3 regions of the Fusibacter fontis genome follow, and region 1 is predicted to be linked to each of the others. Evidence: riboswitches for the same ligand, from Rfam matches in the RefSeq annotation. Region 1 holds a riboswitch; each other region holds the start of a gene.
What was found. A riboswitch is a leader RNA that binds a small molecule or an ion and turns the genes downstream of it on or off. The one in region 1 is predicted to bind thiamine pyrophosphate.
Positions count from the first base shown of each region.

Region 2: it holds a riboswitch for thiamine pyrophosphate, as region 1 does, so the genes downstream of both, thiC (phosphomethylpyrimidine synthase ThiC) here and ACZ41W_RS03260 (hydroxyethylthiazole kinase) in region 1, are expected to answer to the same signal.
Region 3: it holds a riboswitch for thiamine pyrophosphate, as region 1 does, so the genes downstream of both, thiT (energy-coupled thiamine transporter ThiT) here and ACZ41W_RS03260 (hydroxyethylthiazole kinase) in region 1, are expected to answer to the same signal.

Region 1 covers NZ_AP042445.1:724,523-727,973, reverse strand. The annotation lists gene ACZ41W_RS03270 (hypothetical protein) at 1-774, shown strand, start outside; gene ACZ41W_RS03265 (DUF2156 domain-containing protein) at 771-1,706, shown strand; TPP riboswitch at 1,777-1,880, shown strand; gene ACZ41W_RS03260 (hydroxyethylthiazole kinase) at 1,926-2,864, shown strand; gene thiD (bifunctional hydroxymethylpyrimidine kinase/phosphomethylpyrimidine kinase) at 2,910-3,451, shown strand, end outside.
Region 2 covers NZ_AP042445.1:1,692,366-1,695,816, reverse strand. The annotation lists gene ACZ41W_RS07640 (bifunctional diguanylate cyclase/phosphodiesterase) at 1-1,198, shown strand, start outside; TPP riboswitch at 1,249-1,352, shown strand; gene thiC (phosphomethylpyrimidine synthase ThiC) at 1,422-2,738, shown strand; gene thiW (energy coupling factor transporter S component ThiW) at 2,778-3,269, shown strand; gene ACZ41W_RS07625 (hypothetical protein) at 3,266-3,451, opposite strand, start outside.
Region 3 covers NZ_AP042445.1:2,634,773-2,638,223, reverse strand. The annotation lists gene ACZ41W_RS11800 (ABC transporter ATP-binding protein) at 1-1,445, shown strand, start outside; TPP riboswitch at 1,462-1,561, shown strand; gene thiT (energy-coupled thiamine transporter ThiT) at 1,648-2,187, shown strand; gene ACZ41W_RS11790 (DHA2 family efflux MFS transporter permease subunit) at 2,433-3,451, shown strand, end outside.

The sequences.
Region 1 (3,451 bases):
ATCAATACGTGCATGGGCTTTCTTGCATTTTCAAAAAAAGAAAATCGGATTTCCTGGCTAGGCATCTACCCGAATTTTAGAAAGTTAGGTGTTGCAACGGCACTCGTTGAAAAAGCATTATCGCTACTGGATCCTACAGAGGTAATCACCGTACGATTGTATTTGCATTCATTAGAGATGTGTCACGCTATAGAAGCGCTATTTAGGAAATATCATTTTGTAACGCTTAGTAAAGGCGACAATTCAGAAGCTAATTTTTACGAGCTATTAATGACACTGAAGCCTATTGAAATTACAAATGGACCAGTTTTAAGCGAAATACGCTCAAGTGACTTTGGATTACCTTGCATTGCTGAAGAAAGTGATCGGGAGATATTGCACGCAATCCGAGCGATTATTCGCAATTCCGCTGACGAAATTGCACTCCTTTATATAAAAAAAGACCATTACTATAAACTGCCTGGCATTCCGTATGATACAAATATTCAAGCGATTGAATCATCTTTATACCAACAATTTCATTTTCGAACGCTGCTTCAGCGCGTCGTGGGAAATATCATGGAATATCGAGATGCATTGGATGAAGTCCAGATGACATGCGGGATAGAGTTTAAACTTGTGGAAAGCGAAAGCACAGAGGCATCAGACATGTATGATGTCTTATGGGTACCAGTAGAATCGGCAATCATGCTTATTGACAGCAATTCTAGTGATAAATACATGGCAAAATACGTTTCCAAACGGGACGACATATTTTTAAGGAGCTTATTATGAACCCATTAGATGGACTTAAACCATTTACAATTGAAAGTTATGATAGTCTAAAACCTTACTACGAAAACTATCTAAGTGAAATTCACGATCTTAATTTAACCAATTTAACAATTTGGCGACATAAACATCGCCTGCACTATATTGAAATTAAAGGGTACGTTTGGTATCAATACCACTCGACAGAATCAAGTGAAATAAGTTTTTCAGAACCAGTAGGAGATTACTCCAATACACAAGCACTCCTCGAATCGACTAAAGCGTGGATTCATTATGCACATACGCATCACTTTCCTTTAAAACTGAGACATATTGGTACATTTTTTCAAAATTTCTTAGAGAATAACGGCTTTATTATAGAATCCGAGGCAATCGAAGCGGACTTTGACTACCTATATGAATCACAGAATCTCGCTCAACTCTCCGGAAATCGATACCATAAAAAGAAAAATCATGTTAATCAGTTCAAAAAAAATTATGCACATGCAATGAAGAGTGAATCCATAACACCGGTTAATGCACTGGAAGCTCTCAAAGCTGCAAAAAACTGGTGTATTGCAAATGGTTGCAAAGATTCGATGGATTTATGTCACGAGTTTAACGGCATCAAAGAACTCTTTACGCAATGGGATTTATTTTCGAGAAGAGGCGTAGAGGGAATTGTTCTAACCATCGACGAAAAACCCATCTCTTTTAGTATCGGTGAACCACTCAATAAAACGACTTATCTCGTTCACATTGAAAAGGCAGACTCAGATTATCAAGGCGCATATGCGATGATCAATCAATCTATGGCTGAAAGTGCAAGCACTCAATATGAATTTTTAAATCGAGAACAAGACATGGGCATCGAAGGCATCCGAAAAGCGAAACAGTCCTATCATCCACATCATCTCGTGGAAAAATACGATGTGACCCTTCAAATGCCTCTATAAGAGTTCAATTCACTCTATGAAGATTCATATGTGTGTGATATACTCAACATATGATATTCGTTCATTACAATTAAATACTATCGGGAGCTCATATATGGGCTGAGAGGAAACTGTGAGTTTCGACCGTACCTGATTTGGATAATGCCAACGTAGGGAATGACCATATGAATGAAGGTTGCTCTCGGCAACCTTTTTTTATTGCGCAAAAGGAGACCAATTATGACACACTTGAATATTGAGTTACTGTCAAAAATTAAAGCGACAAAGCCGCTGATTCACAACATTACCAACTATGTAACTGCCAATGATTGTGCCAATATTTTACTTGGAGTAGGGGCATCACCCATCATGGCAGATGACATCACAGAAGTAGAAGAAATTACAGCTTTGTGCAACGCCCTCGTCATCAACATAGGTACACTCAATCATCGCACCATTGAATCTATGCATCTTGCGGGAAACACCGCCAATCAGCTGAAACTTCCTATATTACTCGATCCAGTCGGCATAAGCGTTTCAAAATTGAGAACGCACACGGCTCTCGAATTGATTCGCAAACTAAAACCAACCATTATTAAAGGCAATTTAACTGAAATCAAAGCATTGCATGCGCTTATGTGTCCCAAACCGATAGAAAACACAAGTGATCAGGCACACTCAAATGGTTCAGAATTATCCAAACAAACCAACATTCACGAGTCATCATCTAGAGGTGTCGATGCTCTGGAATCTGACTGTATCACGGATACAACACAAAAACATTACATTAAAATTGTCCGCGAACTTTCCACGTACTTTGATGGGACTGTGATCGTCGCTACAGGAAGTGTCGATTTAGTCTCAACCGAAAAGATAACTTATCTTGTCTATAATGGTCACAAATCAATGAATTCAGTAACTGGAACAGGTTGCATGCTTTCAAGTTTAATGGGCGCTTTTAGCGCTATGGCAAATCAGCAACTTGAAGCGGCACTCATGGCAACTGTTATGATGGGAGTTGCTGGTGAAATAGCGTTTGAGACATGTCAAAGCGCTCAATTAGGAACAGGTTCTCTTCGCGTTTTTATTCACGATGCCATCAGTCAAATGACGCCTGAAATCCTCGAACAACGTGCTAAAGTTCATGCCTTTAAACCAGAGTTTGAACATATACTTTAATGAATCACATCAATGAAAAGACATCAATAGAAGGGAGACAGTCGTATGCAATTTACTAAAAAAATTCAAAACTATCAATTCACGCTTTACGGAATTACAGATACTTCAGATGAAACGCTTGAATCAAAAGTGACTGAAGCGATTTTAGGAGGTATCACGATTTTACAACTTCGGGACAAAACGTTATCACAAGAAGCGCTCATCAAAGTCGCGCGCAGGATCAAACCGATTACGGATGCTCATAATATTCCGCTCATTATCAATGATTATGTTGAAGTAGCTAGAGTCGTTAACGCTTCTGGGGTTCATCTTGGACAAGATGACCTTTCGATTGAACAGGCGAGACAGATTCTTGGGAAAGATGCCATCATCGGAGTTTCTGCACATACAGTTCAAGAAGCCATTCATGCACAAAAATGTGGAGCAGATTATATCGGTGTCGGCGCATTGTTTCCGACCCATACCAAACTCGATGCACAACCAACAGATTTTACGATACTCAAACAAATTACACGTATCGTGACGATCCCAGTAGTGGGTATCGGTGGAATTGACATGTCTAATGTCGAACAACTACAAAATACGGG
Region 2 (3,451 bases), 970 kb from region 1:
AGTTGGAACCATCATTTTGCTGGATCTAGATAACTTTAAAAATATCAATGACTCCTTAGGGCACCTTTATGGAGACAAAATATTATCTGAAGTTGCAAGACGAATAGAACATGCTGTGAGTGATAGTTCAGAAGTGTTTCGCTTTGGTGGTGATGAATTCGTCATATTAATTCCCAATACCGTTGATCCAAACGCAATAGAACCGTGCATAGAACAAGTCGCAAATGGAATCAAACAAGGTATTCAAATTGATGCCATCAAAAATCACATCTCTGCAAGTTATGGTATTTCGAGATATCCACTTGATGGAGACACCGTCATGGATCTGATGTCAAAAGCAGATATTGCGATGTATCACGCGAAGAAAAATGGCAAAAATCAACGACATTATTATGATGCGCATATGAGCTCTGAGTTTGAAAAACGCGTAAGCATTGAGAAAAAATTGCACGATGCGATAGAAAATGATTTGTTTATGATGGTATATCAACCTATTATTGAGGTTCAAACGCAAAAAGTCGTTGGCTTTGAAGCATTAATAAGACTCAAAGATTTTTCACTTGCACCGGATGTGTTTATTCCAGTGGCTGAAGAAACTCTGATGATACTCGATATTGGAAAATGGGTGATTTGTGAAGTGCTCGATCAGATCGTGCGCTGGAAGAATAGAGGCTTAGACATTTTACCTGTTGCAGTGAACGTATCCACCAAGCAAATTATTGATGGACAAGTCGTGGATTTTCTAAGAGAGTGCCTTGAGGCGAGACATCTTGAACCATCTGTAATCGAGATAGAAATTACTGAAAGTGTCTTACTTGAAAATCGCGAAGAAAGCATTAAAGTACTCAATCAATTAAAATCGCTTGGCGTTCGGATTGCACTGGATGATTTTGGTACAGGGTATTCATCTTTGAATTATTTGACATTTTTACCTGTGGATAGCATCAAAATTGATCGAAGTTTGAAAGAACGGTTTATCCATCATGAGCATTCAAAAATTATTGATAGTTTGGTGTACATTGCACATTCACTTGGATTTAAGGTTGTGATTGAGGGCGTTGAAACTGTAGAAGAATACAACAAATTAGCTCCAAAAGAGTGTGATTTTATGCAGGGATATTTATTTAGCCGACCAGTAACTGCGGATTATGTAGATAAATATCTAGTGGATACACAATTGAATATCTGGAATATTTAATAGATTTTCTGATAAGAATATGTTACAGTAAACGTGAACAATTTAATAAGATCACTCACTAGGGGTGCCATTTTATGGCTGAGAAAAGAATTCGTTCTTTACCCTCGTACCTGATCCAGATCATACTGGCGTAGGAAAGCTGAGATATTCGAATCATTCGATTAACGCGACCCTTTGTCGCGTTTTTTTTTCGGCTTTTTACCGCACAAGACAAGGAGGATTTATGGAAAACAAGACGTATTGCACGCAGATGGAAGCGGCAAAAAAAGGCATCATCACTCCAGAAATGAGGCGTGTAGCAGAAACTGAAAAGATGGACCTGAACTGGCTGGTTCAGCAGATGGCAAAGGGGCGAATTGTCATACCCGCTAACAAAAATCACGTAAATTTACAAGCTGTTGGAGTAGGAGAAGGATTGACGACGAAGGTCAATGTCAATTTAGGTATTTCAAAAGATGCACATGACTATGATTGCGAGATGTCCAAAGCGCTTAAAGCGATGGAAATGGGCGCACACGGGATCATGGATCTGAGCAATTATGGGAAAACTGCTGATTTTAGAAAAGACCTTGTCCATCGATCTACCGCGATGATTGGAACCGTGCCAATTTATGATGCACTTGGATTTTATGATAAAGAACTCGCCGAAATTGAGGCAGAAGAGTTCTTGGCGGTAGTGGATCAACACGGGAAGGATGGCGTAGATTTCATCACGGTACACGCAGGCGTGAATCGCCACACCATGCAAACATTTAAAAACAACCCAAGATTGACCAATATTGTCTCAAGAGGCGGGTCGCTTCTCTTTGCTTGGATGACGCTTACCGGAAAAGAAAATCCTTTTGTGTCGCATTTTGACGATTTACTCGACATTTGTCGTAAATATGATATGACGTTGAGCTTAGGAGATGCCATGAGACCGGGGAGTATCGCCGATTCAACAGATGCTTCACAGATTCATGAACTGATTGTTTTAGGCGAACTCACCAAACGCGCATGGGCGAAAGATGTCCAAGTGATCATTGAAGGTCCTGGTCATATGTCCATCGATGAGATCGAAAGCAACGTCATTTTGCAGAAGAAACTGTGTCATGGTGCGCCTTTTTATGTACTCGGACCACTTGTAACGGACGTCGCACCAGGATATGACCATATTACAGGCGCTATCGGTGGTGCACTTGCAGCCTCTAAAGGTGTTGACTTTTTGTGCTATGTAACACCAGCAGAACATTTGAGATTGCCAGATATTGACGACATGATTGAGGGGCTGATCGCATTTAAAATCGCTGCACATGCAGGTGATTTAGGTAAAAAAATTGAAGGTGCACGTCAGTGGGACAATGAGATGAGCGCTGCTAGACAAGCGATAGACTGGGAAACGATGTATGCTCTTGCCATCGATCCAGAGAAGGCTAGGCGTTATAGAGAAAGTATTGCAACAGAGGAAGCGCATTCGTGTTCAATGTGTGGAAAAATGTGTGCGATGAGGACGATCAATAAAGTGTTAAACGGGGAAGACTTGACTTTATTAAGTCAATAAGTATGAATAAATCTATTGTTTTAGGAGGAAATTAATCCGATGAAATCAACACGTAAGATGGTCTTATCAGGACTATTTATCGCAATAGGAACGATCAGTGCGGGAGTGCTTCATATCCCAATCGGTCCCATCAAAGCATTCCCAATTCAACATCTCATCAATGTGCTGTCGGCGATTTTACTAGGTCCTTTTTATGCCGTAGGCAATGCATTTTGTATATCACTACTGAGAAATCTCATGGGAACTGGAACGATATTAGCATTTCCAGGAAGTCTATTTGGCGCTCTCATCGCGGGGGTTATGTATACTAAATTTAAAAATTCTATGAGTGCATTTCTAGGTGAGGTTTTTGGTACGGGACTCATCGGTGCGTCAGTAGGGGTGCTCATACTCAATGGAAGCTTTGCAAACAGTCATCTGTTTTACTTGGCTTTTGCACTAAGCAGTGCGATAGGAGCTTTGATTGCGCTCGCATTCTATCAAATGTTACTCACTACCCCAATCTTGAAAGGGCAAAGTACGCGAGGTTAATGCAACAATTCCACCACTTCAAATTGACCTTTTGAGTTCACAAAATAAATCAGTTCAAGTTCGGCTCCAGCAGATACATCAGCCAGTGACTGAGAACAAATAAAAATGACAGGTTGTTGATTGACTTTTACTTCGATGCGTTCATGGTCGAGTTGTTGTTGAAAAACGCCTGTAATTTTTTT
Region 3 (3,451 bases), 1.4 Mb from region 1:
ACCCCGTGGGCCGATTGGTAACGAGAGTTTCCAACGACATGGAAAATATCAACGAGATGTTTACCAATGTCATCGTCACTTCCATCAAAGACTTTATTCTTCTGATTGGAACAGTTGTGGTCATGGCGGTAATCGACCTAAAACTTACGTTAATCTGCTTTAGTACAATGCCACTGGTAATTTTAGCAGCTTCTATTTTTAGACGAAAAGCACGTGATGTTCAAAGAGAAGTGAAAGTCAAAATCGCCCGCATCAATGCCACTTTGGCAGAAAACATCAACGGTATGAAAATTATTCAGATTTTTAACAAGGAAAAGGGCATTTACAAGGATTTTGATGCCATTAACGAAGATTTTCTCAACAGCTCCATCGAGGAAACGCATGTATATGCCATCTTTAGACCGACGATGAACTTTGCTTATTCCATCTCACTGGCGCTACTTCTTTGGTTTGGCGGTGGTGAGGCCATCAAAGGTGCTGTTCAACTGGGCGTATTGGTTGCATTTATCACCTATACCCAACAGTTTTTTAGACCGATTATGGATTTAAGTGAAAAATTCAATATTTTACAGTCTTCCATGGCAAGTGCTGAGCGCGTTTTTTTATTGCTAGATGAAAAAAGCAGCATCGAAAACTGTCAAATGCCTTTACAGATTGAAAAAGACTTATTTAAAGGAGAGATTGAATTTAAAGACGTCTGGTTCAGTTATATGCAACATCCTGAGACCGATGAGGACTATGTGCTCAAAGGCGTGAGCTTCAAAGCCAAGGCAGGCGAATCCATCGCTCTTGTTGGTGCAACGGGTTCGGGTAAGACGACGATTATCAGTTTGCTCAATCGTTTTTACGATATTCAAAGAGGACAGATTTTACTGGACGGCATCGACATTAAAAAGATGGATATTCACCATTTAAGAGAACATATCGGCATTGTTTTACAAGATGTCTTCTTATTTTCAGGCGATATTAAGAGCAATATTCGCCTTTACGATCAATCCATCTCCATGGAGACCATCGAGGAAATTTCCAAGTACGTCAACGCACATGGATTTATCTCAAAACTTCCGAAAGGATATGATGAACCTGTGGTCGAGCGTGGAGCGACACTCTCTGCCGGACAACGACAACTCTTGTCTTTTGCAAGAGCATTGGTCTTTAACCCAGGCATCTTAATTCTCGACGAAGCAACTTCAAATATCGATACAGAGACAGAACTCTTAATACAAGATGCCATCAATAAGATCATTCAAAATCGAACGACTTTGATCGTGGCACACCGTCTCTCAACCATTCAACATGCGAATCAAATCATCGTCATGAGCAAGGGCGAAATTAAAGAGATGGGCAACCATCAAGAACTCTTGTCTAAACGCGGCATGTACTACGATTTGTACCGCTTACAGTACAGTGAAGATTTACAAGAACCACAAAATGTGGTATCATAAACACGAAACTAAAAAATGATTCACCTAGGGGTGCTTAAAAGCTGAGAGCGCGTATGCGTAACCCTTTGAACCTGAACTAGTTAGAGCTAGCGGAGGAAAGTGTGGAATAATGAAAATCAGACCACGCCTGTATTCCAGGCGTGTTTTTTATTATGCACTAAGAATCATTTAGATGCGAAATACATTTAAATGGAGGTTTACTATGGAAAGAAAGAAAGGTTTTTCTACGAAAATGCTCGTGGAAGGCGCGATGATGATCGCAATTGCAACAGTTTTAAGTTTTATCAAGTTCAAAACACCCCTTTGGCTCAATGGCGGTTCAGTTACCGCTGGCAGTATGGTGCCACTCATCATCTTTGCATATCGCTGGGGTGGCGTTCAAGGAATGTTTGTTGGAGCAGTTTACGGTCTTTTACAATTTGCCATTGAACCGTATGCAGCGCATCCACTTTCAGTGATCATTGATTACCCACTTGCCTTTGGTTTGATCGGTATGGCAGGATTTTTCATTAAGCAAAGTGCTTCTGTCTCAAAAGTGGTGACAGGCATTACCATTGGATTAACAGGCCGATTCTTAGCACATTTTCTCTCAGGTTTTATCTTCTTTGCTTCATATGCACCTGAGACGATGCATCCAGTTTGGTACTCTTTCGTATATAACGGTTCTTACATGCTCCCAGAACTGATCATCACAGCTTCTGTCTTCCTATTGATGAGAAAGACGATTGACGTTATTAAGTAAACGTTATTAAATACGTGATTTATGAAAATGAACCTCCATGAGATTGACCCGAAAGGTCGATGCTCATGGAGGTTATTTTATTGCGATTCATAATTGACAAATGTCCTCACTTCATATAAAATGAACAGTGTTCATATAAAGAAATTCTATTTTTTTAGTCCATTATGAACGTTGTTCAATTAAATCAGCATCTGGTATGTTCATCTTATTTACACAAAATCAAACATCATAGAAAGGATATTCACATGAAAAAAAATCAAACATTGGTTTTAGTTTTATTTTTACTCGGTATATTCATGGGGGCCATCGACAGCGGAATCGTCTCCCCTGCACGTGAAATTATTCAAGATGGATTTGGCGTTGCAAGCAAAACTGGCATTTGGATGATTACCATCTATACATTGGCATATGCCATTTCTATGCCTATTACGAGCAAGATGGCTGACCGAATCGGCCATAAAAAAGTCTATGTATTTGGTATTGCCGTTTTCGGTATTGGATCACTTTTATGTGGTATGACCAATTTCATAGACAGCTTTCCACTACTACTTACTGCACGCGTCATTCAAGCTGTGGGAGCAGGTGGCATCTTGCCAATCGCGACAACGGTTATTGGGCAGAGTTTTCCAGAAGAAAAACGCGGTATGGCGCTTGGTTTCGTCGGTATGATATATGGCGTTGCCACCATTATCGGGCCAACACTGGGAAGTTTCATCATCGATATCGCTGGCATGGATCACTGGGGATACATCTTTTTTATCAATGTCCCAATCTCAATCGCTATCCTCATTTTAAGCATCTTCATTCCCAACTATCAACCAAAAGAAAAAGCCCCTATTGATTTCTTAGGTGCTGTGATCTTAGGTGGGTTTATTGGAAGTCTTATGTATGCACTTACAAATCTCGATTTTTTCCATTTCACCGAAAGCATTCAATCTGCTGAAGTCTATGTGTTTTTAGCGAGTGCTGTGATTTTGTTGCCGCTCCTTGTATGGGCTGAAAAGCGTGCAAAAGACCCGATTATTAACTTAAATTACTTTAAAGATGCTCAGATGATCATCATTTTAACCATTGCATTTGTCACAGGTGTCGGTATGATGGGGATGGTTTTCGTGCCACAGTTTGCTGAAAACACGTTGAAAATTGCCCACGGTAGTGGAGGGTATCTCGTTACACTTTTAGCGGTCTTTTCTGGAATTGCCGCTCCAATCAGCGGAAAACTCCTCGACAAAAAAGGCGCTGCCTTCGTCCTCAAATTTGGATT